DNA from 2 places in the Paenibacillus sp. J22R67 genome. Region 2 is predicted to be linked to the other one. Evidence: riboswitches for the same ligand, from Rfam matches in the RefSeq annotation. Region 2 holds a riboswitch; the other holds the start of a gene.
The links. A riboswitch is a leader RNA that binds a small molecule or an ion and turns the genes downstream of it on or off. The one in region 2 is predicted to bind thiamine pyrophosphate.
Positions count from the first base shown of each region.

Region 1 (6,078 bases), on a different contig from region 2:
AATAGCGAGCTTCATGGCGTGGGCCATTTTAACCGGATCCTTGGCACCCGAAACCGCTGTATTCAGCAGCACACCATCTGCGCCCATCTCCATCGCCAGCGCAGCGTCCGAAGGAGCACCTATACCGGCATCGACGATGACTGGCACGGTTGCCTGTTCAATGATGAAGCTCAGGTTGAGCGGATTGATAATGCCTTGCCCTGTACCAATTGGTGAGGCTCCCGGCATGATAGCATGCACCCCAAGTGCTTGCAGGCGTTTTGCCAATAACACGTCATCCGACGTATAGGGCAGCACGATGAAGCCTTCTTCGAGCAGCATTTCAGACGCTTTCAATGTTTCAACCGGGTCAGGCAGCAGCGTCATCTCATCACCAATGACTTCTACCTTAATCATGTCGCAAAGCCCGGATGCCTTCGCCAACTTGGCAATACGCACGGCTTCCTCCGCTGTCTTAGCCCCCGCCGTGTTCGGCAGCAACGTGAAGTTCGACACATCCAGCATGGATAAGAAATTCGGTTGGCTCGCCTCAAAAATGTTCATCCGCCGCACCGCAAACGTCAAAATCTGCGATTCGCTCACATCAACAGCCTGCTTCTGAATATCAAAGTTTGGGAATTTGCCTGTGCCTAATAGTAATCTTGAACGAAATTCATATGGACCGATTTTTAACATGGTTAATTATCCCCCTCCAACAAAATGAACGATTTCGATTTTATGTCCCTCTGATAATGCCGATTTCTCGTGATCTTCTTTTTGTAAAATGTTTTGATTATGCTCGACGACGAGCATTTTCTCCTGCAGCTCAAAATGCGCTAGCAATTCCTCAATGGTCCGAATCGTATCCGGAACCTCGACGCTTTGTCCGTTAATGTGCAGCTTCAATGCTTTGCAGCTCCTCTCCTTTTCGTTGCACGCCTTCCGCCCGCTTCGATGTACCCGTCAAATCGGGGCTAAAAGCAGACAGGTTAGCTTGCAAGGCACCTAAGTCCTCACCTGAAACGAGCTGAGCTATAACCTTCCCCGTGATCGGGCTAAGCAAAATACCATTGCGGTAATGCCCGCAAGCCGTAAATAACCCCTTATACATCGGGATTTCCCCGATGTACGGCATGCCGTCTGGTGTCTGCGGGCGCAGACCTGACCAAGCTTTCTCCCATTCTGCTTCGCCGATTGCGGGCATTAATTGCTTCGCTCTCGCCATCAGCTCTGACAGCCCTGCCAGCGACACCTTGCGGTCGTAGCTGTTCGGCACAACCGTTGCGCCGACAAGCAGCCGGCCGCCCGCTTTGGGGACGATATAGCACCCTGGCGTGAACAGGGTCTTCTGCAGCTCACTCTTCTCTGTTAGAACCGAGAAGCACTCCCCTTTCACGGGATACACCGGAAGGTCGATCCCGCTGCCGGCGAGGAACTGACCGCTCCATGTCCCGGCCGCTACAACAACGCGGTCGCTATACAGCGGTCCCTCGCTCGTCATTACGCCGATGACGCGGTCGCGCTCCGTCAGCAGCCCTTGCACTTGAGCGAATTCTTGCAGCTTCGCCCCGAGCACCCGCGCTGCCTGCGCGAAGGCCGCCGCCAGCTGCGGCGCCTCCACCTGCCCATCTCCCGGCAGGTACAAAGCTCCCCGCGTCGCCTTGCTCAGCGCGGGTTCGAGCTCTGCGGCTGCGGCTGCGCTCAGCCACTCCGCTCTTTCGCCCGCTGCGCGTTGGAGCTTCTCCCGCGCGCGCAGCTCCTGTTCCTGAGCGTCGCTGAGCGCGACGTTCAGTAGCCCTTCACGGACGAGACCGATATCGATGCCCGTGAGGCTTCTCAGTTCCCCGCTTAGCTCGGGGAACATCGCTCTGCTATGCCGGGCCCACTGGAACAGGGGCCCTGTGTCCTCCATCTCGGACTGCGCTCCGAGCATGCCGGCTGCGGCAGCCGAGGCCTCGGTCCCTAGTCTGCTGCGCTCCAGCAGCGTGACGGTCTGGCCTCGCTTCGCCAAGTGATAGGCGATGGAAGCGCCTATCACACCTCCGCCAACGATGATCACATCACTCGTATGCTTCATATCTTTCACCTCTGGTTTCTTCTAGCTGCAATTCTCGGATATAAGCTTTTACCGTTTCCACAGGGTCTGCCGCCTCCCAGATGCCACTCATCACCGCAATGCCGGAAGCTCCCGCTGCTAATACAGGCCTTACTCTTGCTGGTGTCATGCCACCGATCGCGATAACTGGAATCGTGACCTGCTCGGCAACCTTCCGCAGTTGTTCAAGCCCTCTTGGCCCAACACCCAACTTTGAATTCGTGGCAAAAATATGACCGTACAAGACGTAATCCGCCCCCTCCCGCTCGCGCTTCACAGCTTCCTCTACGCTATGTACGGAGACTCCCGTTCGATGCACGCTTTGGTAGCTCTCTCTTATCCCCAGCAGCTGCGGGGAGCTTTCGGGAAGGTGCAAACCGCCAAGCCCGGCAGCAGCTGCCATCCAAGGGTAGCCGTTGATACAGAGGGTTTGCGCAGGTACGCCTTTTTCAAGCAAATACTGTACGCCCATATAAACTTCATCCATCGGCCTCGTTTTCTCGCGAATATGAATCGCCGTGACATAAGGATGAATCTGGGCAGCAATCGCCGCCATATCCTTCCATCCCAGCTTGCCGTTCGATATCACATGCAGCTCGCAATCGGACATTAAAGTCCTCCTCCTCACTTTGAACCGTTGTATCGATAGCCAAGGCACTCCGCAGCGCCAATTAAGACGCAAAAAAACCACTTTCCCTAAGAAAAGTGGTTGTAGGTTGCCCGCATAATAACCATGCATAAATGAGGCGCCAAAGTCCGGTTTCCACTTTCCTCCGCTGGTATGACCCAGTTCAGGTTCAAAGGGTTCAGATTGCTCTGTCTCAGCCTTGCGGCGCCCCTAGGGATACATTCGTATTCATTTGTTCATTATCATAACACGGTATCCAGTCGTTGGAAATAGAAATTTCCATCCCATCTTATCCTAGTCGCCTGAACCTATTGCTCTTATAATAGGGAGAACGCAAACCTCGGCCTTTATTATCCATTGTCAGGAAGGATGAACACACTAGATGCTCTCACATTTGAATCGCCAACTAGAAAAAATCTTGCCGCTCATCACGCCGGTCAGCGTGCTTGTCGGTGTTTTGCTCGGCAGTCATTTATCCGGCTTTACCTTCTTATCGCCTTGGCTGTTTGCCTTTATGACGTTTTCGGGCAGCATCAGCTCCAGCTTCAAGGAATTTGTTAAAGTTATCGTTCAGCCCCTCCCACTCATTGCTACGCTGCTGATTCTGCATGCTGGCATGCCACTGCTTGCGCTTGGGCTCGGACACGCTGTTTACAGCCATGAACCGTTAACCATCACTGGACTCATTCTGGCCGCAGCTATTCCAACAGGCATAACAAGCTTCGTGTGGGTAGCTATTTATCGTGGAAATATCGTGCTGACGCTCTCCATTATTCTTACGGATACCGTTCTTTCACCGTTTGTTGTCCCTTATACACTCTCTGCGCTAATCGGCACGAAAGTCCAAATGGACACTTTTGCCATGATGAAGGGTCTATTCTTCATGATCGTCGTCCCTTCCATCCTAGGCATGCTGCTCAATCAATGGACAAAAGGCAAAATTAAGGAGCAATGGAGCGGCCGTCTAAGTCCCTTTTCGAAAATATGCATGGGCATCGTTGTCGCTATTAACAGCTCTGTTATCGCGCCATACTTGCGTGATTTTAATGCCAAACTGCTTGGTTTGGCTGGTTTTGTACTAGCTCTCGCTTCCCTCGGCTACATCCTGGGATGGATTGTCGCGAAGCTGATGAAGTGGGATCAGGACGTCGTCGTGGCGCTCACTTTTAACAGTGGAATGCGAAATATTAGTGCCGGTGCCGTGCTTGCTGTAGCGTATTTTCCGCCTCCTGTGGCGATTCCCGTTGTGCTCGGGATGCTGTTCCAGCAGTCGTTGGCGTCGTTATTTGGTTTTCTTTTGAACAGAAGATACGCCCTGAAAAGTGATAGGCCTAATCTGACTATGAATCGTGCCAAACAAGTTTGACAAAGGAGCAGCCTGTGCGGCTTCTTTTTTTTGCACACTCAGCCATCTTTAAGCTAACTTTTATCTACAATTCAGCTTCCCTTCGCTTTTTTTTCATAATTGCGCCGTACAATGAGGTGGAAGATCAAGGATAGGAGTGGTACATAGATATATGAAAATGAAACAAATAGCCGGCTTATGCATCCTTATTCCCGCTTTGCTTAGCGGTTGCGGCAATCAAGCTTCGCCTCAGTCAGCAGCGACAAGCACAGCGCAGCCTGGGCAGTCTTCGCCGCAGAACGCGCAGTCCACAGCAGATGGCAAGCAGGGGCAGAATCGTCCCGCCATGAGTCAGGCGCAGAGACAATTGTTCAGCACCTTCCAGACGCTTCTCATGATGGACAAGGCTGAAGGACTTGCGATTACCAAGGAGCAAGCCCAAGTCATGCTGCCTGTTGCGCAGGATATTGAGACCAAAGCTGAGCTCAGCGATGACAACAAAACCAAGCTGCTCGAAAAGCTGACGGACGCTCAGAAGAAGTTCATCGACGACTCCGCGAACCGGATGGCTAATCGGGGGAATGGCGGCGGAAATCAAGGAGATGGCACGCGCGGGAATGGTGGCGGGCAAAAAGGCGGGAAACCGGATGCCTCAGCCTCAGCCTCAGCCTCACCTTCAGCTTCACCCTCAGCTTCACCGAATGCAGCAGCCGGTTCAGAAGGCACGGACGCTGGGAAGCAGCCTCGTGAGAACGGCGGCAAAGCAGGCGGCAACCGTCCTGCCGGGGGCAATGGCTTTGCCAACGGCGGGCAAATGAAAGATCCGGGCAAACAGCTTGTTGAGCTTTTGCAGGAGAGAGTGAAATAAAGCAGCGAGATCCACTTTAGAGGAACCACAGGCCTTTATTTATCCAAAAGGCAGCCTTTTTCCAGGTAAGTGGGAACTGTGGTTCGCTATTCCGCCGTTTTCTGAGTAATATGCGGGTCCAATGGGCAAATAAGGTCCTGTAGTTCCGCTCATACAGCAGAATGGGCCGACTTCGCTTAGATAGCGGACTCCAGTTCCCTGTAGCTCTATCTGAACGCCAAAAAGGGCCTCCCATCAGTAGACTCATCTACATCTGGGACAGCCCTTTTTTAGTTCATAGTTAACCTCTAAGTGCCTGAACAACCTGCTCGGCATCAGCTTCACCGCTAGCCACCAGCTCGACGTGATCGGCAAACATATCACACATATAAACGAATAAGCTCAAAATTTCCAGCACTTCTTCGCTGTCAAAAGAGCGTGCAGCCGAAATACTGTACACGTAGCGGTAATGCAGCTCGTTATGCTCATTAATGCCAAAATGGCCAATCGGCAATCGCGTATTGATCTCAAGCAGAACAGCGGCAACCTCATCGCGTTTACCTTCTTCGAGGTGAAAAGGAAGTGTACTGTAAATTTGCAGCAACTGGATCGCAGCGATCTCTTCGTCATTCAATGGTAAAAAGCTAAAATGCAGAAAGCGTTCCCGCTCTTTTTTATCCTCCTGAAAACCTGCCATCAGCACATGAAGCGGAATCGCTTCTGATTTCTCCAACAAATTGGTGGCAAGGCCTGTCTCATCCAAAATCTCTTTTAAAAGCCCTAACTGCGTGAAATGACGCGTATGTACATGATCTGGCAGCATATGTGTCCGCCCTCCTACTTTCTTATGCCCAATGCTTCAACTAGGCTGCTTATTCATTTAATCTGATCATTCTTAACTTTCTCAAGTGCAAATATACTTAGTCCCAACGTTTCTAACAAGCTGTGACTATGACAGGCCCACTCATGCATGCAAAAAAGCAACAGGCGACATCATTAATCCTGTTGCTCATCCGGGAATTCACTTATTTGCCGCCACGCTGTTGGATGACATGCGTTAACTCATGTCCAAGCAGCTCCTGACCTTGATGCGAATCTGGGTTATATCGACCTTCACGGAAAAAGATATCATTCCCTGTCGCAAATGCCTCCGCACCTAACGAAGCATTAAGCTTCGACGACTC
Region 1 covers NZ_JCAUAX010000032.1:388-6,465, reverse strand. The annotation lists gene AC58VC_RS38295 (thiazole synthase) at 1-675, opposite strand, end outside; gene thiS (sulfur carrier protein ThiS) at 682-885, opposite strand; gene thiO (glycine oxidase ThiO) at 869-2,056, opposite strand; gene AC58VC_RS38280 (thiamine phosphate synthase) at 2,040-2,684, opposite strand; TPP riboswitch at 2,826-2,924, opposite strand; gene AC58VC_RS38275 (bile acid:sodium symporter family protein) at 3,085-4,068, shown strand; gene AC58VC_RS38270 (hypothetical protein) at 4,220-4,915, shown strand; gene AC58VC_RS38265 (YbjN domain-containing protein) at 5,196-5,717, opposite strand; partial or broken gene AC58VC_RS38260 (eCIS core domain-containing protein) at 5,920-6,078, opposite strand, start outside.
Region 1: linked by a shared signal. The riboswitch ahead of AC58VC_RS38280 (thiamine phosphate synthase) and the one ahead of AC58VC_RS29660 (ECF transporter S component) in region 2 are both predicted to bind thiamine pyrophosphate.

Region 2 (22,461 bases):
CTCCCTTGGAGACGAATCTTCCCGGCTTGCAGCCTGATCATAGAAACCGTTCTATTGCCGAACGTATGGGAAAGACGCTCCCTCGCTGTTAACACTCTGGCAGCAAGTTGAAGGCAGTTATGCCTTGCCTCCGTTTCTCGACCAATCAATTCGGCTAATTGCATATAACCCATCCGCCAGTCCATGCTGAGACGAAGAACAACCGTAGGTGCAATCTGTTTCAGCTGCTCATAGATAGGCAGATGCCGAACATCGGCAAGGATAACATCCGGGCGATATTCCCGCATTTGCTCCAGTTGAAGTTCCACAAGGTGCCTATCCTCCCCTGAACGAATGAACCGATATGCGCTCAACTCATAAGTATCCTCTACACCCAAGGAGTGCAAGCAGTCTTTATACCCGAAGCAGGAGGCTGAAGCTACCTTCAATTGCTTTCTTTTGATATAAAGAGTTGGTGATAAGCCAACAGACTTCTTGAACATCCTGCTAAAATAAAACTCGCTGCCCATACCGACGGCGCTGGCGGCTGATTTGACCGAGCATCCGGGTTCATCCAAGAGCCGTTTGGCGGAATCCATGCGGATTTGGTTCAGATATTCAACCGGGGACATATTTTTGGCTTTCTTAAAGCTCCTCGAATACGAGGTTGGCGTAAGGCCTACGAGATTCGACAAGGTCTCCAGCTTGATCTTTTCATTGTAATGTTGATGCATATAGCTAAGAGTCTCATCAATACCGCCTAAGGCCTCCCCTGCTTCACGCTGCGCGCCAAACTTCTCATTCATCTCGCATAAAAGGCTCTGGAAACGCATTTGCAGTCCGGCGTCCGTTAAGCTGCGGCCTCTGCTCTCTTCATACAGGCGCTCAACGTCGTCTAGCATCGGCCTCATCATGACAGAATTCAGCTTGCCTGACGGCTTAACAGTCTGCGGCGAGCAGCTCCAATCACCTTTGCGTCTAGCCACAGTCAGCTTATGGACGGCAAGGAGATATACTTCCACAGTCTCCGACTCCTGCCGTACGTCGAACTTCTGGTTTGGCATCAGCCATAGGCATTGCCCCGGCTTAATGGGAACCGTTTGATGCTCGGTGTAGAGATAGCCCTTCCCGTGAGTCACGATGACCAGCAGTTCACCTGGACTTATCCTTGTCTGCAAGGAATTCTGGTTGTGATAGCAGCGCTTACGGATCGAAGAGAAATAGACGAAAGCGAATTCGGAACCCGAAGCCGGAAACATGCTGTATTTCCCCCTTTGCAAATCGAAGAATGAGAATCATTATCATATATATGCTATATTAAATGCTCGTTCTCGACTTGAAAAGGTTTTTTGCCGTTTATTTATCGATAATCGTCAACAACTCTTCTGCAGGCGTGCGCTTCTGTACAGACGGAATGACTTCTGGATAGCCAATATGCAGGACACCAACAATCTTCTCCTCCCGTTGAATGCCGATCGCTTCCCGGAAATCCGCTTCATAATTGTAGTGGTTTGTTTTCCAAACGACGCCTAGGCCTTGTTCCCATGCAGCAAGCTGGAAATTTTGAATGAGCGCGCAAGCTGCTGCGTAATCTTCATCCCACTGTTTTTGACGCGTATCCTCTTTCAGCACCACGACTAGATGGACAGGCACCTCCAGGAAATATTCACGCTTGCGCTTCCCATATTTTTCGCGTTCCTCACCTGAGTAAGTTTGCAGCATCGCATCTGCCAGAGCAGCCCGCCCCTCGCCTTTGTACAAAAGAAAACGCCAGGGCTGTCTGTTCTCATGATTCGGCGCCCAAATCGCGACATTCAGCAGTTCCAACAGCAATTCGTCTGAGACCGGTGTGTCCTTAAACGTCCTGATCGTTCTTCTACCTTTAATGACCTTGGCAATTGGGCTGCCTTGGTTCAATATAGATTCGGATAAGCTCATCCTTATGCCCCTCTCTCGTTTCGGTAAAATAAGCAACCACTTTTATCATGAGTTCCGTTTGGTATACAGCAAATAAATGAAGAATGGCGCGCCGATGGCAGAGGTAAATACCCCAACCGGAACATCAAGCGGAAGGAAAAGCGTGCGGCCCACAAGATCCGCCAGCATGACAACCGTACCACCGAGTAAAGCAGCGACGGGCAGCACATTTTCAAAGCTGGAGCCAACCAGCTTTCGGGCCATATGCGGTGCAATCAGCCCAACGAAACCCACGCCGCCCGCCACGGAAACTGCTGAACCAGCAAGCGCCACACTGATCAGCAGCAGGATCAGGCGATTTCTCTCCACAGCGCTGCCAGCACTAGTCGCGAGTTCATCGCCTAGCTGACCGATATTGATATGCCGAGCCATGATGAACGCAAGCGGGAGCAGCAGCACCGTCCATGGCAATACAGTGAGGACATTCTCCCAGTTCGACGCATACACCGAACCTGTCAACCAAAGGTACACTTGCGCCGGATCATTCGTCGGACTGAACACAAGCATCATCGTTGTCGCTGCCGACATCAAAGCGGCCATGCCGACACCGACTAGAACCAGCCGTACTGGCGTGATCCCTTTTTTCCAAGCGAGCGTATAGAGGATAATGGAAACAATGGCCGCCCCCAGCATCGCCGCAACCGGCAGCCAGCGGATACTGAAGATGCCAAGAAAATACGTCAGGAACGTCACCGCACCGACGGAAGCTCCGCCAGTGACGCCCATAATATCAGGGGATGCTAACGGATTACGAATAATACCTTGCAGAATTGCACCTGCCGCTGCCAAAGAAGCGCCGACCAAGAGGGCTACGATGATACGGGGAAGACGGATCTTCTGAATCACCATCGTATGATCTTCCGCACCGATACCGAAAAGGCTGCGAACTACATTCAGCGGAGATATGACCATTTCCCCGAGCCCCGTGCTGACGATTGCTATGACAATACAAGCAATCAGCAGCATGAACGTGACGCGTAGGGATTTCCGATGTACAAGGAGCGAGATAGCTCCGCCCTTGAACCGAATTGTGTTGTATAGCTTCATGATTTGGCCAGCCCCTTTCGCGCTATATAGATGAAGAAAGGAACTCCGATGACTGCGGTCATGACCCCGACCGGCATTTCCTCGGGAATCGCAATGAACCGTGCGCCAATATCCGCCAGCATGAGCAGGATCGCTCCGAGCACCCCACAATACGGAATAACCCACCGGTGGTCTAAGCCGCCGAAAAATCTTGAAATATGCGGGATAACGATACCGATAAAACCGATAGGACCTGCAACGGATACGGAGCAGCCCGCTAGCACAACAATGAAAATGCCAGCAAGGGACTTAATAAACACCGTCTTTTGCCCTAGCCCCTTCGCCGCTTCTTCCCCCATCTGCAGCAAATTCATATCCTTGGAGAGCAGCCAAGCGCCAACCCATGCGATGGCCAAGTACGGCAGCACGACAATGAGAAAATCAGGAGAACGTCCTGCAACCGTACCTGTCAGCCAGAAGAGCACCGTACCGATCCCCTGCTGATTCAATACTAGAACGGCCTGAGTAAAGGATGCGAACAGCGCCGTCATAGCTGAGCCGGCCAGCACGATCTTAAGCGGCGTCAGGCCATCCCTCCCGATAGATCCCAGCATGTAGACCGTAACAGCACCTACTGCCGCTCCGATAAAAGCAATCCACATCAACGCCTGCAGCGATGAAACTGAGAACGTAACCGCAGCCAGTACGACGAAGAAGGAGGCTCCCGCATTTACGCCCAGCACGCTTGGTGACGCCAACGGATTGCGGGTTAGCGTTTGCATCAGAGCACCGGCAATGGCCAAGCTGGCGCCAACCGCTGAGGCAATGCAAGCTCTCGGTAATCTTGTCGTGCGCAAAATAATTTGCTCATTCACTGTCTCGTCATAGTGAAAAATCGACGACCACGCCGTCGCCATATCGTACCGCGTAGTGCCAAAAAGAATGCTCGCGACAAAGCATCCGAGCATAACAAGGACAAAAACCAGCAACCAACCAGCTCTCCATAAGCTCGTTTTATTAAAATTCATCTCGAGAGTCTCCCTATGCTCGTAAAGGAATGAGCAATTAGATCGCTCATTCCTTTACGTATTTCATTATTTAATATCAAAGTATTTGTAGAGGTCAGCCAACATGGCTTGAGCAGCCATCGAGCCTCCCGCCAAGTTCCATGTAATTGCGTCAACTTTGAAGTACTTGCCGTTCTTAACACCCTTTAGATTTTTCCAGAGAGGATGCGCGGTCCAATCGTTCTGGGATTTCTCAACCGCTGGCTCTTCAGCATTCAGCCTTGTGATGTCGAATATGTAATCCCCATCCAGCGATGACATTTGTTCCTTGGTCGTCAAGTTCAGAACAGCCTTGCCTGGTTCAAGGATTTGCGCTTTCGGACGCGCTAGGCCTAATTCTTTGAAGATCGTACCGGCAAAACCTGTTGCATAGAAACGTGAGCTGCCGTCTCTTTCAAAGCGGACGATCGAAACTTCCGTTTTCGCCAGTTTATCACCTGCTTTTTGCTTAAATTCGGCAACCTTCTTATCCCAATCGGCGAGGATTTTATCCCCTTCTTCTTTCTTGTACAGCGCGTCAGAGGCATATTTCAAATTCGCTTTCCAGTCGAAAATTTCTTCAGTAATAATCGTTGGCGCGACGCTGCTAAGCTGCGGGTAAAGCTTCTCATGACGGGCTTTCGTCCCGATAATCAGATCCGGCTTAAGCGCAATGATTGCCTCGATGTTCGGCTGCGTCTCTTCCCCAAGATCCTTCACCCCGTCCATCTTGGCGCGAAGATAGTTGTACCATGGCTTCTCTTCCCAAGATTGAACCGAACCTACCGGTTTCACACCTAGATGAGCGGTAATATCCGTCATGCCGTTGAACAAAACGACAACGCGCTCAGGTTTCTTCTTGAGCGTCACTGTACCCATCGCATGCTTGATCGTTTTCTCTCCTGTATCCGTCTGTGGTGCGGCAGTTGCTGCCGGAGCGGCAGGACTGCTTGCGCTTTCCTTCGTTGTCGTTGCGGATGTTCCGCAGGCCGATAGTGCAAGTGTCAACACTAAGGCAAGTACGAATTGTAATGCTCTCATTTTCTTTCTTCCTCCTTGTTCAGCAAGGCAACCAAAGACGATGATCGAGTCATCTCTATTTGAATGCGAATGCTAGCCCCTATTTAATTGATAATAATTATCATTATCATTATATAGGGGTAATTTAGCATTGTACATATCCGATTTTATCTATTTTCTTGTCTTATTCTTTCCCATGTGTGGTAAATGAGCGACTTCAGTCCTAGGCTGCGTATCAGATGAAGCAGAAATTAACACCAAAAAGAGGCTGTCCCAAGTCATCCAATGACCGCGCAACAGCCTCTCCTATCCTCCGTTTACACCCGGTAACGGTCAACTGCTTGTTGAAGCTGCCCTGCCATGTCAGACAACGTCCTGGAGGAGGTAGAGAACTCCTCCATCATAGCAAGCTGTTCTTCATTCGCTGCCGCTGAATCCTGGCTCGCAGCTGCACCTATATTCGCTGACTCTGTAACGCGCTCCATATGCGTAACGACTTCGTCGCTACGGGTCGTGACTTGAGCGATCGCTGCGCTCACATCCTCCACTTTCATTAAGACCCCGCCAAATGCTTCTTTCATCGACAAAAGCGAATCATTCACTTGCTGCGAAGCAATCACACCGTCTTCCGTCAGCTTCATACCTTGACTCATCGCCGTATCCACGTCCCCTGCTTTGCCCTCGATCTCATTCAGAAGACTTGCGATTTGTTTCGCCGCATCATTCGTTTGCCCGGATAGCTTCTGTACCTCTCCCGCTACAATACTGAATCCTCTGCCCGCTTCCCCCGCTCTGGCAGCTTCAATAGCAGCATTCAAGGCCAACATGTTTGTTTGCTTCGCAATCTCCGTAATAACACGAATGATGGAGCTTATTTGACCACAGCTGTAGCGTAGTTCGTTCGCAGTTGTCCCAGCCGCCAAAACTTTGTCAGAAACAAGCCCTATTCGCTCCCGCATTCTCTCTACAGCATCCATTCCGGCTATTGAAGCATCTGCCGCCGATTCCGCCAGCTGCGCCATATGACGACTGTCTTCGCTAATAGCAGCCATTTCATCTTTCACAACCTGGATGGTATATAACGTCTCTGTGACAATCGCTACTTGCTCTTGGATGCCTTGCGACAAAGAGTCTGTCGAAACAGCAATCGTTTCCGCAGCCAGCTTGCTTTGCTCAGCATTGCTGGCGAACTGCTCAGCCTGCTGTGTGAGGACATGCGCGCCTTGCTGAACATTCCCGATAAATGCTCGCAGGCTGATTAACATGGATTGGAACGAGCGCTGCAAATTACCGACTTCATCTTTCGAAACAACACTCTCTAATGAAATGGAAAGATTGCCTGCTTCCGCTTCGGCCATGAGCTGCTGCATCGCATGCAGCGGTCTGATAATGAGCGCAGACAGCCATCTGCCTATCACATAAAAAATCCCGATCGCGCAAATCGAAGAGATAATCAATGTCCAGATCAAGCGCTGATACTGCTGGTTACGCTCTTTGTTTAACGTCTCTGAAGTTTCCAGCCGGTCCTGCTGCAAGCTGTCCATATAACCGCCGATGTCCTCCATCTTGCTTTTGATCCGTGTTTTATAGTATTGATAAGCCTCTTGTGTCTGCCCTGTTGCCGACAAAGTCTCCACTTTTCGCTGATCTTCCTCATAGGCGACTAGTGCTGCCTTTAACTTAGACATCCATAATGTCCCTACGGGTTCCCCCTCCAAGGATTCTTCGTAATCCTTCAATAACTGACTGGTTTTTACGCGAGTTTTGGTGATCTCATTATCTAGAACGTTCTTGTAGTGGCTATCCGGTGTTAAAATATGTTCCAGGAGCCTATCGTTCATGGTATGAACGTTGCTCTCCACTTCATTAATCCAAGTTGTTGGCAAATAATCGCTTTCGTACATCTTTTCCGCTTTTTTGTTGATATCACTGAGAAAAAAGAAGCTTGTCACCGTCAGGATGATGAGGAAAACGACAGCCAACATATTCAACGCCAATATTTTCATACTAATTTTTAAATTTCCCACCACGCCCATAAACCTGATCTTCTTCACTTTCTCATCTCCCCATGAGTAATCTGCTTTAAATATACAGGTCATTCAAAAAGTTAACAATAAACACAACTGAATTTTATTTATTTTATTTTTATTAATTGCTTTTTGTTGTTTTACGAAAAAGTAGAACTAGATTTATCATCCTAAGGTTAAAATTCGGTAGATATTGTGACAGCTATTCATTTCATCCCATTAATATCCGATACTAAATAGGTTCCCAGTTTTTTATTCATAACTTATTACGGAACGATATCGGAGGGATTATTAACGTGAGGTTTAGACACAGCAAGTGGTTATCCTTGGTCTTCATTTTCATTCTAGCCAGTCAATCTTTAGTCGCAGGAAACGCCTTTGCCGCTGATGAGATTTCCAAACTCGTCCTGAACAAGAATGAGCTTGCTTTGCAAGTTGGGGATACTGCGAATCTGACAGCAACCGCTATTTTCGTAAGTGGATCTACCGAGAATGCAACGGTCAAAACGGATTGGAATTCCGGCACGACAGATGTTGCTTCCGTCTATGCAGGTGTAGTGACAGCCAAAAAAGAAGGAAAAGCCGTTATTACCGCTACTTATATGGGTAAAACCGAGATCGTGAATGTCACTGTAAGCAAAAAAGTAAAATCGTTAACGACAGACAAACGCTCTCTCGAGCTGCGTCTTAATGCAACAGAACAGCTATTAATTACCGCCTACTACGATGACGGCACATCCGAGAATGTGACGAATAAAGCAGACTACACGGTAGATACAAGCTCTATCGTTACGGTTACGAACGGTTTGGTTAAGGGACAAAATCCGGGAAGTGCAACCGTAACGGTCAAATATATGAATCAATCACTAACCCTGCCTGTTGATGTTGAGGTTGTCCGCCGGATTGACGCTGAAAGCTCAAGCGTATCCTTACTGCTGAACGGAACAGCAGATATTAAAATTATGGCAACTTATCCGAACGGCGACATTGCCGACGTCTCAGAGAAAGTTGTCTGGACAACAGATAAAGCCAATGTTGCTGATGCTATCAAGGGCAAGGTTACGGGCTATAGTGCGGGAAAGGCCAACTTAACGGCAACTTACGGCACTAAATCTACGACGATAACGGTTGATGTAGATAGCACCCTTAAACTTGAATTAGATAAGCAGAATTTGCTTCTGAAGAAAAATACTTCTGGTGAATTGAAATTAACCGCTACCTATGCTGATGGAAAAACGGAAGATATCACAGATCGCGCCGAGTGGGCGTCCAGTGACGAGGATATCGTCCAAGTTTCAAAAGGAAAGCTCTCTGCGATCGCAATCGGCGAAGCGAAGGTTTACGCGAAATACGGGGATAAAGCCGTTGTAGCCAATATAGACGTGGAAGTTCCGCGCCGATTGGTTGTAGATACCGATCTTGTTTCCTTGCAAGCAGGAACAGATCAAACCCTAGTTCTTTATGCTACCTATGCTGACGGCACAAGCGCAGACGTTACGCAAAGCGCCGAGTGGAGCGTGGATGATGAGAATGTTGCTTTCGTCATCAAAGGAAAAATCACGACTTACAAAGCCGGCGTCGCTACAATAACAGCGAAATACGGCGGCAAAACAACGACCACGAAAGTGGAAGTCGATATCCCTACCATCATCACACCAACCAAGAAAACCGTTAACCTACAAATCGGCGGTTCCGATAAAATCAAATTAATGGCTTCTTTCAAAGACGGACGTGAGGTTGATGTCACGAGCAAAGCCGAGTGGACAACCAGCTCCAAGGATATTGCCGAGGCACGGGACGGCGAAATCTTCGGTCTTGCGACCGGCGCAGCGACCATTACTGCGAAATATGGAACACGCACAGCGGTCATTCAAGTGTCTGTAGGCGTTTTGAAGACCCTCACGATTAGCCAGGAAAAACTGATTATGAAAAAAGGCGACTCAGTTACCTTGAAAGCCGAAGCCCTTTACACCGATGAAACGAAAAAAGATGTTACCTCCGACGTGATCTGGACCAGCAGCAATGTGAAATCGGCGACGGTTGACGGCGGAGTAGTGAAGGCTATCGCTTCTGGAGAAGCTACATTGACAGCTCAGCTAGACAGCAAAACAGTAACTATTCCTGTCCAAATCGATATGGCAAGCGATCTTACGGCGAATGTAGCTAATCTAGTTTTTGATATGAATGAAACACGTACTATCGTTCTGACGGCTACAGATTCCTCAGGTGCATCGCGTACAGTTACCAACGATGCAGAGTGGAAATCAAGCAATAGCGCTATTGTGCTAGTGTCCAAAGGGGTTGTAACCCCGGTATCACGTGGGAAAGCAACCATTACCGCAACTTATGGCGGTAAAAATATTTCTATACCGGTTGAAATCGGCGTAGTTGCAGGACTCGTTGCGGATAAGACTTTCATCGTGACCAAAAGAGGCGATCAAGTTCAAATTAAATTGACCGCGACGCTCTCGAACGGCACAACCAAAGATGTCACGGAATCCGCGACATGGAAAGTTAGCGCCTATAAGCTGGGTACCGTTACGAATGGACTGTTCACACCAACAGCTTCAGGTAAAACGACAATCACCGGATCTTTCGGCGGCAAAATGGTTGCCATTCCAGTGGAAATCGACTCTCTTAAATATTTGAAAACCGATGTTGTCAAAGTCGAGCTCAAAGAAGGCAGCACAGCCAACATCGAAGCTCTAGCCACATACACGGATGGATCAGAAGAGGAAGTCACGAAGCCAGCTTTGTGGACATCGTCGAATATCATGATCGCGGATGTGAAAGACGGCATTATCAAAGCAACCGGCAAAGGAACTGCGAGAATTACAGTGACGTATTCTAACATGAGAACAACGGTTCAAGTGACAGTTACCAAATAAAACAAAGGCTATCCCTCAAGTAGATACTTCTACTTCGGGATAGCCCTTTTTTTATGTCATAACACTCGCCTGAATTCCATAATTTGTACTATACTTAATAGGTATTTATTTGCTCAGGAGAGGATTGATATTATGTTCGGTAGAGTAGCAGCTGACATTCTGGGGTTAAGTGATGTAGGTTCAGTGATTAAGCCTGAAAATTACGATAAGGTAGATAGCGATGATTACGTTCTGCATGAGGATAACGAGAAGATTTTCTTTTTGATTAAGTCCAAGTCGGATGAATACTGCTTCACGAATCAAGCTTTAATTCATCTCGACGGCACAAGCGCCGTAAGCAAGAAACGTGTGCTGCACCGCTACCCTTACAGCAAATATGCCATTTCCCAAGTTTCCTTGGAAACAGCAGGCACGGTGGATCTCGATGTGGAGATCAAATTCGTGCTGGGTTCCGTCATCTTCTCCATTGATGTGCACAAAAAGCATGTAGAAGAATTGAAGGACCTGTATAAAGCCCTGATCAAAATTTCGGAAATCACGCAGGAAAATGAGCACTTCCTTGACTATGCGAAGCAAAGTATCGAGCTGGCTTCCGCCACATTAAACCGTACGACGAAAACCGAAGGGCAGAAGCTTTCCGAGGAATTCAAGATGGTCAATCAAGGCGCTTTCGACTGGCTCGTGAGCACGCATAAGCAGTACAAAGTGAAGGATTTCGGTTTTGTTTTTGAGAAATTCATTAATCAATAGTATGTCCTAATTTGTTGATACATAAGTTTTCGTACATAGGGGAATATATCCATACCTGCATTTACAGGCTACTATTTAAGAAGTGCTTGGAGGTATGGACCATGTTTCCCCGATTTGTAAAACTAGCTTTGATTTCTTTTCTGTGCATTACCGTCCTGCTTGGGGCTCATCATTATCGGAAACATCCGCATAATCAACAAATGGTATCCAATGCTGGAGGCTGGGAGGCGGCCAAGCAAGGTTCACCTACTTTTTATCAGACAAATCCATTCGGTATGCCTGGCGCAGACTCAAGGCTGCATATGACTACGGATATGAATCAGCATGCCGCGGCCTATGGACTTACACCGCCAACCTCGATGAAGGCTTTAATGGTTCATACGCAGGAAAAAGCAGATAAGGGATGGGGCGGTTGGAGTTATATCGGCCTGTTGGGACTGCTAGGGCTGCTCGGCATCAGAAGCCGTTCGGAGTCTACTTATTCAGAATAAACGATTAAAGGAGCACTGTTTCCGGTTTGGGAAGCAGGCTCCTTTTCATTTGCGAACGCAATACGGACAAATGTCTAATGTTTGGACTTTTGTCCATCGCTGTTATAAACTAAAGATAGTCAACGATCGAAAGGAGCCATTTCATGGATCGTGAACAGCAAATTTTAGCGCTCATTCGTCAGAATCCATTCATCTCTCAGCATGAAATTGCCAGCATCATCGGTATTTCAAGGTCCGCTGTCGCCGGCTACATCGCTGCCCTGACCAAGAAGGGGACGATTCGCGGGCGTGCTTACGTGACATCGGATGAGAATACGGTCATGTGTATCGGCGGTGCGAACCTAGACAGCAAAGCGACTAGCAAGCAAGCCATTCGCCTAGCCTCTTCGAATCCAGTCACCGTAACGGAATCCTGCGGGGGTGTTGCCCGCAATATCGCGGAGACGCTGGCAGGACTAGCATGCGGGGCGGCGCTGCTCACGGTTGTTGGCGATGACAAGGCCGGCCAATGGGTGTTGGAAGAAACGCGGAAGCGCGGCGTTGACGTCAGCCAAGCCATCGTACTCCAAGGTGAAAACACCGGAACGTACACGGCTCTGCTCGACGCGACAGGCGAGATGTTTCTCGCTTTTGCTAATATGGACATCTACGATAAATGTACACCAGCCCTGCTCCGGGACAAATGGCCGCATGTAGCCTCTGCCAAGCTCGTCATTGCGGATACGAATTTACCCGCTGAGACACTTGCCGAACTGATTGATCGGTGCAGGGAAGAAAACCTACCGCTATTTATTGATCCTGTCTCTTCGGAAAAGGCCAAAAAACTGCCGCAAGAACTGCACGGTGTAACGGCGATTTTCCCCAATTTGGAGGAAGCTTGCCAACTGGCAGGTATCGCGCCAGACAGCAATAGCAGCAACGACGATTATAGCCTGATTACAGGAGCGATCCGCGCACGCGGCGTCCGTCATGTCTTCCTTACACTCGGCAGCCAAGGCGTGATATATGCTGGCGAGGAAGGCGAGCGGCATTTCCCGCCCATTCCCACCAAGGTTGTGGAGGTCACCGGCGCAGGCGATGCTTTTGTCGCTGGTATTGCTTATGGGGTCATGCGGCAATCCACCTATATGGAATCCTGCATTTACGGACTCGCCGCTTCTCACATTACACTGCAAACCGATCAATCTGTCGCGAGCGAACTGACGGTAGAACGACTGCAACATACCTTACTTCACCTGACAAAAGGAGACGAATCCACATTATGAATACAACTTACCTAACGTTTACTGATGAAGTTAAAGAGGCTTTGGCAAACAATAAACCTGTCGTGGCGCTAGAGACCACAATCATTTCTCACGGGATGCCTTATCCGCAAAACATAGAAATGGCCAAAAAGGTTGAACAAATTATCCGCGATAACGGTGCCGTTCCGGCTACGATCGGGATCATGGATGGCAAGATCAAAATCGGCTTGAATGAGCAGGAGCTCGAAGCTTTTGCGACGAATCCACATGTGGAAAAAGTCAGCCGCCGCGACTTCCCCTACATCCTCTCATCCGGCCAAATCGGCGCGACAACCGTTGCAGCCACAATGATCGGCGCGGCGCTGGCGGGCATCGAAGTATTCGCTACCGGCGGCATTGGCGGCGTTCACCGTGAGGGCGAAGTGACGATGGACGTCTCCGCCGACTTGACGGAACTGGCACAGACGAACGTTGCCGTTGTCTGCGCAGGCGTGAAGTCCATTCTTGATATTGGCCGCACGCTCGAGTATTTGGAAACCCACGGCGTTCCCGTGGTTGGTTATAAGACGAGCGAGTTCCCGTCCTTCTACGCCCGCGAAAGCGGCTACGGCGTAGACTTCCGCCTCGATGAGGCAGCAGGCATTGCGGCCATGCTCCGCACGAAGTGGGAGCTCGGCCTTGCCGGAGGCGCCATCATCGCCAATCCGGTCCCTGCGGAATCCGCTATGGACCATGTCGAGATCGAAAGCTTCATCCAGCAGGCGCTTGCTGAAGCCAAAGATCAGAACGTGACCGGCAAGAAGGTCACGCCTTTCCTGCTAGCGCGCATCAAACAGCTGACCGAAGGTCGCAGCTTAGAGACGAATATCGCGCTGGTGTACCACAATGCCGAAACCGCCGCGAAGGTTGCGGTTGCGCTGAAGAACTAACAAAGCTAACCCTCCATCTCCACAATATTTGTGGAAATCGGAGGGTTTTCTTACATACAAAAAGTGCAGTAAATTCAGCTCGCGCCAGCGACTTAAGGCCAAATCATGTAAAACCTACATCTAATTCCATCAAATCCCCCCATTCAAGGCGATAAAACGAAAATTTGATGTACATATTACATGACTTTCTCTCAAGTCGCGTAAGCACGGAGAATTTGCTGCACTTTTTGTAGTCATTTAATCAGCGAACCCTATTCGCTGACCCAAAGTGTTTTTTGCTCGAATGGGGTGCGCACAGCTCTCGACGGAGCCATGTCCGGGTAGCCGAGGTAAACGAAGCCTACGAGCTCCTCTTTCGCGCCTAGGCCGAAGGCTTCGCGCATCTTCGTATGATAGGTCGGCGCTCCCGTCCGCCAGATTGTGCCCAGACCAAGCGCGTGCGCGGTCAGAAGCATATTGTGGACAGCAGCATGTGCAGCCGCGTATTCTTCAATCTCTGGCACAATGGCTTGTGCAGAAGGCGTAACCGCCACAGCGATAACCACTGGCGCGCGGAATGCTTTCTTCATCTGAGCACCTTTTAGCACAGCCAACTCTTCCTCAGTCAATGCCGGATCAGCTTCAGAGGCCGCTACCTCAGCATAGCCCTTCCCTAACAGTCCCCGACCTTCGCCCGTCATCACCCAAAATCTCCACGGTTCAGTATGGCAATGGTTTGGCGCCCAAGTGCCTGCTTCCAATATTTCTTCAATCAGCGCTTTGTCAACAGGGTCTTGTTTCACTTTCCCGATACTCCGGCGATTGCGAATGGCTTCTTTTAATTCCATGTTTCTCCCACTCCACTCCTTGAATTACACTTCATTATGTTCCTACTCTAAGTCTATTGTGATATGAGCGATCCTGCAACAGCAAACATACAGGTCATTCAAAAATAATGGAATAGGACAACAAGACGATAAGAAAACCTAATGGGTCGGGGTAATCTCTTGCTCCATCAGGCTTGGGTATCTAGTGAGAATTTCTTTGGGAAGCTTAGCAGAACTACAGAAACTTTTTTAGCCATAATGACGTCTATGTTAGATGAAAGTGAAAAAATAGCGGACTATCGTTCACTTTTAGCACTCTCGCTCTTCGACTGCCAAGAATTTGACAATGACAAGGGCTATCAGGCAAGCTATAGTTATAGCAACAGTACGAACAAAAATGCTTGCTAGAATCATAATCATATATTTATACCTAGGAGGTACTACATCTAAATGAAAAAACTAACGATGATCGCGACAGCTGCTATGGCTTTCTCTTTATTAACTTCCGCTGTCCTAACTCACCCAGCTTCTGCTGCTGGCAAAACGAGTGCTGATTTCACCGATTTGACCGGTGTCGATGCTTCATTAAAAGCCAAAATCGATGCTATGCTGGCATCCGATATATTCGAAGGCGTATCCGACAACACGTTCGGCATTACGCAAAATATGACTCGCGCACAATTTGCAAAAGTAGCAACACTTATCTATGACATTCCTGTAGATCTTACTGTTAAGGTGTCCAGCTTTACCGATGTTCAGGCGGACGATTCCGCTAACGGTTGGGCAATTCCTTACATCGAGGCTGCGAAAAAAGCCGGACTTATCGACGGTATTACCGACACAACTTTCGTTCCTGGCGATTCCGTAACTGCGGGTCAGCTCGATACTTTGCTTCTTAAAGGACTTGGGAAAACAGTTTCCGTAACAGGTACACCTTGGTACGCGGATGCCGTGAAACAGGCCACAGAGCTTGGCATTCATCCTTCTGGCAAATCCGGAGATCAAGCTGCTAACCGCGCTGACCTTGTTACAAGCTCTTATGTTGCACAGCAAGCTTTTGACAATGACAACCAAGCACTCATTTCGATCTCAAAAGTTCAAGCTTCATCCGACTATAAACAAGTTCAAGTTACACTGAACAAAAAAGTAGACACAACAGCAGCAACTCTCACGCTTAAAAATGGTACCACAACCGTTCCTGCAACGACGACTTGGTCGACAGATGGCCTTACAGCAACACTTGCAGTTGACTCTGCCCTTGCCGTGGGTGATTATACAGTAACACTTGGCGGACTTGATGCATCTACGATCAAAACAGCTACTGGAAGCTTCAGCGTAGCTCCTGTCGACACTGGCAATGTTTCTATTGAAGATAACTACACATTGGCAGCTGTCATCGATAGCGGGCTGACAGATTCAGCGACTGGTTCGATCACTAAGGCGATTGCCGAGGATCCTACACAAAGTAAATTTGCTAAAGAAATCAAAATTCAAGTAAAAAACGCTAGCGGCGACATTGTTGCCGTTCCGGGGATTGTTCAGTCCGCATTCTCATCGAACTCTGGTATTGCTAAAGTAGGTGTTTCTGCTGACCATCACGCTTACGTACTCGGCAACAAAGCTGGTACCGCAGATGTCACTGTGGTTGTCAAAATCGGTAACAACGATTCCAAACAACTGCACGTAGCTGTAACGGTTACTAACGATGCTATTAGTGTGAAAGAAATTAAAGCAGATGAAACTTCCATCACCAAAACGATGACGGTTAGTAACGGCGTCTACACAGCTGATATTAATCCATATACGGAGATGGATCTTACTCTGACAGACAATTTTGGCAACGAATATGAAAACACAGAGATTGCAGATTACAACTTTGGACTAGGTACACTTGTTGTCACCAGAGCTGTAAAAGGTAACGGAGTTGACCCAGTAGGTACTGTAACGGTAAGCGAAAATGGGCTAGTTCACGTTGAAGGCAATGTCGTGTCTTTTGAATTGTCAGTTATAGCACCATCAGGCGAACAAGCAGTAAGCTATGTAACGCTAAAACGCAACTAATCACTTTTACGGCCGCCCCTAAGTAGTTAATCTACTTGAGGGCGGCTTTTTTTGCGTTCAGCGCGGCTCATGCACCAACACGCCTATTTTACATATATTGCTAATGCGCACTTTAGCTCAATTTTCCCAAGAAAAGGGGTCCGTCCCATGTACAACTACCCTGCTTATTACTTTGAACAACAGCCCTTCTATCCTTATCCCCCGACTGTACCTGCTTCCCCCAATTATCGACTTTATGGCTTAAATGAACATCAAGATCAGCCAGAAGTTTGGTCAGGTTGGGAGCAGCATTATCCCCATTTATATACAAATACGACCATAGCCCGTGATTATCCAACCGTCGATTCTAAAATACTTTCTAACTCGATTGCGTCTTCTAATCATCTGCTCAAGGACGCTTCCCTTCTCGTTCAAAAGCTTGCTGAACCCGCCATCGCTCGTGAGTTAATGACGCAGGCTCAGCAAGGAAATCAAAAAGAAGTGGATCGTATCGTCCACTCCTTCGGCTGCAAATCTATTGTTGTGACCAGCTATTCACCAAGCTCCGTGAAGTTTACAATTAATCCCCAATCGAATGACATGCCTTGCTGTGAGGTTACGCTATCGCTCAAATGGGGTCAATAGGCCACTTCGTCTATCGTACGTCAAAGGCATGCCAAATCGGTAACGCCGTCCCCGCCCAAAACGCGAATGCAACAAGAAGAAGCCAGTAAACCATAAAATAAATATCTAACTTGGAGTAGCTGGATTGATAGTAATAAGTCCGTTTGGTATGTGTGGAGAAACGCTTCGCTTCCATCGCCACAGCTGTTCGGTGAGCGCGGCGGATACTCTGGGCAAGGAGTGGAATGGCGTACATGCGCATCGTTGTGTACCAGCCTGTTAGCCAGTTGCGCCTCCGTTTCCTGCCTCGCACCTTAAGTGCATAGCGCAGTGTTTGGAATTCCTCCACCATAAGCGGCAGCATGCGCAGAGCGGCAAGGAAGCTGTAGGCGTACTTCGGCGCCACCTTCCACTGCTGCATCAGTGCATAAAACAGGGCAACCGGCCGGGTCGTCAAGCTGAACAGCAAACCGACAGCCGCGACCTGGAGACCTCGGAAACCCAGATGCAAGCCTCGGTAGAAGCTTTCTTCCGTGATTCGAATGAATCCGAGGCGAAACCACTCCGTGTCCCCGTTGCCGAACATCATCATCCCCGCCGCAGAGGAGATGAAGATGAGCAGGAACGGCGAAGCATACAGCAGCAGACGGTGCAGCGGCTGGCCTGAAAAAAGGAACAGCGGCACCAGCGCACCCGCTGTTAAATACATCATTGTATTCAGATTATGCGTGAATACAACAAGAACAAACAGAAGCAGGGATAGGACAAGCTTCACTCCTGGATTGACCCGATGCAGCCAGGTTTCACGGTACGTGAACGTTATTTGCATACCACCGGCGCTCCTTCCCTGGCGTGTGTTGCGAAAGTCGCAGACTGTTCCTTCACACAGCCGGCTTCAACCTGCCAAACGCGCGTGGCACAGCGTTTGACGATCTCCTCATCGTGCGTCACCATCACGATGACTGTGCCCCCTGCGCGCAGCCGTTCCAGCTGCTCCAGCATGCGCATCGTACCGCGTGCGTCGAGCCCGAAGGTGGGCTCATCCAGCAGCAGGATACGCGGGCTGCGAACCATCGCAGAAGCTACGCTTAAGCGGCGCTTCTGGCCCATCGAGAGCTGGAACGGATGCCGCTTGCGCAGCGCGAGCAGATCGTACTGCCGCAGCAGCTCCTCCAGAGCAGCCTGCTGTGCGCCTTTCCCCTCCTCCGCCTCCGGCAAGGAGTAGAGCAGCTCTTCTTCCACCGAATTCGTCACGAATTGGAATTCGGGGTTTTGAAACACGAAGCCGACTTGCTCGGCAAGCTGCTCGATTCTGCTGCCCTTCACACCGTCGATCCAGCAGCTGCCCTTCGTCGGGATGAGCCGCATAATGGCGAGCAGGAGCGAGCTTTTGCCTGCGCCGTTAGCACCAATGACCGTGATCCAGTCACCGAAATAAACATTCAAGTTATCCACAGAGGTCTTGATTTGTCCGCCGCGAAGCCCTGTGAAATCGCAAAAAGACATGATTGGCTGCCGATTCTCAGCAGCAACATCAGCTTTACCCTCCACAGCCGCCTTATTCCCACTTAAGCGTTCGATACGGCTATCGTCCCAAACGCCAGGATACCAAATGCCATAGTCGGCTAACTGCTTTTTATACCGTTCAAACACGACTTGTGGAGAGCCATCAGCCAGTATCTCTCCTTCTGGAGAGATGACAATCAGGCGATCAATGAGATCGAGTATGCCGCTGATTTTATGCTCCACAATGACTAAGGTTTTATCAGCGCTAATGGACCGGATCGTTTCCCATACTAGCCCCGTGCCCTCTTCATCTAACAGCGCCGTAGGCTCATCCAGAAATAGTACTTCAGGCTCCAAGGCGAGGACACTTGCAATCGCCAACCGCTGTTTCATCCCCTGTGACAGTTGGTTGATTAAGGTATGAGCATCTTCCAGCTGCAGCCCCACTAAGAACAGATAATGCGCAATTCGCTCCGGCATTTCCTCACGGGGGACCTGCCTATTTTCCAAAACAAAAGCAATTTCCTCATCCACATAAGGCATGCAGAACTGAGCGTCTGGATCTTGAAACACATACCCCCAGCGACTTGGCGTTACAAGTTTATCCGCCTTAAGCGGAATCTCGATAATATCGGGGACGATCCCGCTCAGCACTTGCAGCAGCGTCGATTTGCCGCAGCCGCTTGGCCCGAGCAGCAGCACCTTTTCCCCTGGCATCACCGAAAAGGAAACCCCTTGAAATAACAGGGGGACCTCCTCACCAGGATATTTTAAACGCAGGTTGGTAACACCGATTGCCTCGCTCATCACGCATTACCCCAGTACATCGTAATCTTTCTTAGAAACGGGACGAACTAAGTTAAGCACTCCGGTACGAGCCAATGCTTTGGCCAAGTAATAGGCGAATACGCCAGCGATAATGGCAGAACCAGCGAGACGAAGTCCAATAAATAAGCAATAATTCCAGAAGGTTAGCTGATCAATATAGCCATAATATTTATCTATAAACAGGGAGAGCACGGCGGACGCGAATGACGCGAGCACCGTTACACCCACATTCGCCCGACGATACAGGAAAAGCGCGAAGATCAGTTCTGCTCCAAGCCCCTGAAGGATGCCGTATGCAAGCGTCGCTGCCCCCCATGTTCCTCCAAAAAGCGCTTCAATCGTCGCGGCTGCAACTTCCGCCAATAACGCGACCCCTGGCTTCCTAATAACCAGAAAAGCAAATGTGGCCGCCATGAACCACATACCGTAACTTAGCTGATCGACGTGCAGACCGATCGGTTTGAGACTGTCATATATCGGACCCCATATGCGATAAATCACCCCAAATACAGCCGCGATCACGATCGTGACCAAGATGTCGGTCAATTTTAACCCTTTTGCTCTTGTTTCTTTTTGTGCCATTTCTTCTTCCCACTCCTTCTCTTGGATCCAATTTGTAAAATGAGATAGACGAACACGACAAAAAAAGCCTACCGGGATGCGGCAGGCATAAAATTAGTGCAGAAAGGCACTCCAATTCTCTACGCTGGCATTACCCAGATCAGATTAACGGTCAGTGGCATAGGGCCACTATCTCAGCCTGACTTCATCAAGCACCCGTGTTGCTATTCATTTGGCTTAACTGTATCGGATTAACCGATATTTGGCAATGCCTTTGGGGAAATTATTTTTCATTATTTTTCAATCAAAAGCTTTAGATCCAGCGTCAATCCATACAGCTGGCGGATGCTGTCAACTATATCTTCCACCCGCTTCTGCTGAACTTCCGCACTAGCAAGTACTTGCTGCACGGATGCGGCCGACTCTTCGGTTATCGCTGCGACAGATGTCATTTCCTCAGCAACCTTCTGGGACGACATTTGCAATTGCTGATTCATACGCTGTAAATTCTCCGCTTGCTCCATGACTTCCGCTGTATTTATGTTAATAACTTCGAATAGCTGATCAACACTTTCCGCTGATTTTTTACCCGATTCTACCGCTATTTTACCATCTGCCACTTTCTCTACGGCTATTTCAACTTTTTGCTGAATAGAGCCCAGAATCTCTGAGATATCTGTTGAAGCCACGTGTGCGTTCTGCGCAAGCTTCCGAATCTCGCCAGCAACCACGGCAAAACCTTTACCATGTTCTCCTGCTCGAGCAGCTTCAATGGAAGCATTGAGGGAGAGGAGATTCGTTTGTTTAGCAATGTCGGCAATCGTTGTTACGATATTTCCAATTTTCACATTTTCTTCGTTCACTTCATTCATGATGTTCGACGTTTCCGTTACGATGACGGTAATGTCCTTGATTTTATGCGTCAGATCTTCCATTTGATTCTTGCCTTCATTCGTTATACGGGCTGTATCGCGGGACCTGCTGCTCATTGTATCCGATGCGGAGGAGGTCATCTCCACCGTCTCATTCACTTCCTGGATTGCCGTTGTTATGTCTGTGATGGAAGTTGCTTGCGACTCAATGCCAATCGAGATCTCTTGGAAAGCCGCAACGACTTCTTCTGTGATTCTACCGGTTACGGATGCATTGTCATGAAGCGTATTACTGGAAGTTCCTAGTACCTCCGTTGTCGTACGGATACCTGTCAGTACCTCTTCCGTCTTCATCCTCGACACCTCAGACTCCCGAGCACTCTGGGCTACACGGCTTAATAATCTGCTTCCAATCTGACCTTGACCAATAAGCGCCATGATCACTAGCACATAAAAAACATTGATCGCAATGTAGTCAATTGGACCTGACAACGTGGAACAGAAGTAGTTCAAATTAACGATCCCGATCACCCCATTAAGCAGCAGTGGCCTATAATCCATATACAAGGAGACAAGCGCTAAACTTAAATACAAGATAAGCATGCTCGACAAAGTCACATTATGTGTCATAAAGAAATATGAAATCACATTAAGGCCTATGGCAATGACATACTTGGTATAAGTGACCCCGATTTTCCTCCAGATCAGCAACGTACACAGCAGCGCAATAGGCGCTCCAAAAGCGAGTAACGTCGTTACTACTCCCATAGATCTGTAGGAAGCTCCCATTCCTAACACCAAACAAGCCCACAATAGCTTCACCATTAATGCGTTTCTTTTATGTAGTTCTAGCAACTGTGCTGTCATCTGGTCATCCCCCTTTTTTTTCTACAAAAACAGACATTTTGTTACATGATTCAACATTGATAAGGGAAATTCCTCCTTTTTTCAAGCTGGAGACGGGAACATCACAAAGAATTTGACTTCTTGTCTCTATCGAAACTACAATATGTAGTGTATGAAGGAATATAAACGTAAAGGAGCTCATATCAAATGGACAATTCCACCATGCAGAGCGGATCGGATATTACTGCAATTTTGCTTTATATAGGGGCAGCCCTTTTCATTGTGGCCATCATTGGTTATGTGCTTGCCGCTAAGACGAACAAAGCGAACACGAGCAAGCTTAAAAAGGCCGAGAAACAGGCCCTCCACAAAAAGCGCAAGACCTGGCTGATTCTCTCCCATACTCTGTTGATTTTGGCCGTCTGCTCTTTGGGAACTTCTCTGATCCAGTCCTCATCCAACAAATATAGCGTAGATAAGCTTAATTATAATGCGCCCATAGAGGTCACCACGGATAAAGATTACGGGCGCGGTCACGATGAGGGTATGCTGACCTACGAGATGAAAATTCCAACTTCAGGCACGCACAGTCCGCATGACTTGAAGTTCGGCTTTTACAAGGAAAGACCGACGTATGCGATGCTTGTCCATAATTTAGAGCATGGCGATATCATTATCTATTACCATCCCGATGCGCCTCAAGAGCTCAAGGACCGTCTCGAATATTTAAGCCATTTCAAGCAAGCGGGCGCTGGTGTGCTGGCTGTACCTAATCCAGATGTGCCCAGCGATAAAGAGGTTGTCGTAACCGCCTGGACGAAGACGATGCAGCTTCCAAAGTTTGACGAAGCCAGCGTCGGCACTTTCATTTACCAGAATATTGATAAAGGTCCTGAAAAGATCCCACCTGAAGTGCGTCGCGGCGGCGGAACGATGTAAGTCAAAGGACCAATTCTCTCTACTTACGAACATTCTCGCGATCAGAGACCAAATCAGTTGGC
Region 2 covers NZ_JCAUAX010000010.1:171,998-194,458, forward strand. The annotation lists gene AC58VC_RS29580 (AraC family transcriptional regulator) at 1-1,238, opposite strand, end outside; gene AC58VC_RS29585 (nitroreductase family protein) at 1,336-1,917, opposite strand; gene AC58VC_RS29590 (FecCD family ABC transporter permease) at 1,963-3,003, opposite strand; gene AC58VC_RS29595 (FecCD family ABC transporter permease) at 3,000-4,010, opposite strand; gene AC58VC_RS29600 (ABC transporter substrate-binding protein) at 4,077-5,069, opposite strand; gene AC58VC_RS29605 (methyl-accepting chemotaxis protein) at 5,366-7,102, opposite strand; gene AC58VC_RS29610 (Ig-like domain-containing protein) at 7,372-9,963, shown strand; gene AC58VC_RS29615 (PH domain-containing protein) at 10,096-10,713, shown strand; gene AC58VC_RS29620 (hypothetical protein) at 10,815-11,204, shown strand; gene AC58VC_RS29625 (carbohydrate kinase) at 11,348-12,469, shown strand; gene AC58VC_RS29630 (pseudouridine-5'-phosphate glycosidase) at 12,466-13,377, shown strand; gene AC58VC_RS29635 (nitroreductase family protein) at 13,629-14,204, opposite strand; gene AC58VC_RS29640 (S-layer homology domain-containing protein) at 14,634-16,244, shown strand; gene AC58VC_RS29645 (YuzC family spore coat inner layer protein) at 16,392-16,868, shown strand; gene AC58VC_RS29650 (energy-coupling factor transporter transmembrane component T family protein) at 16,879-17,676, opposite strand; gene AC58VC_RS29655 (ABC transporter ATP-binding protein) at 17,667-19,160, opposite strand; gene AC58VC_RS29660 (ECF transporter S component) at 19,167-19,763, opposite strand; TPP riboswitch at 19,863-19,972, opposite strand; gene AC58VC_RS29665 (methyl-accepting chemotaxis protein) at 20,036-21,481, opposite strand; gene AC58VC_RS29670 (DUF3105 domain-containing protein) at 21,668-22,399, shown strand; gene AC58VC_RS29675 (AraC family transcriptional regulator) at 22,419-22,461, opposite strand, start outside.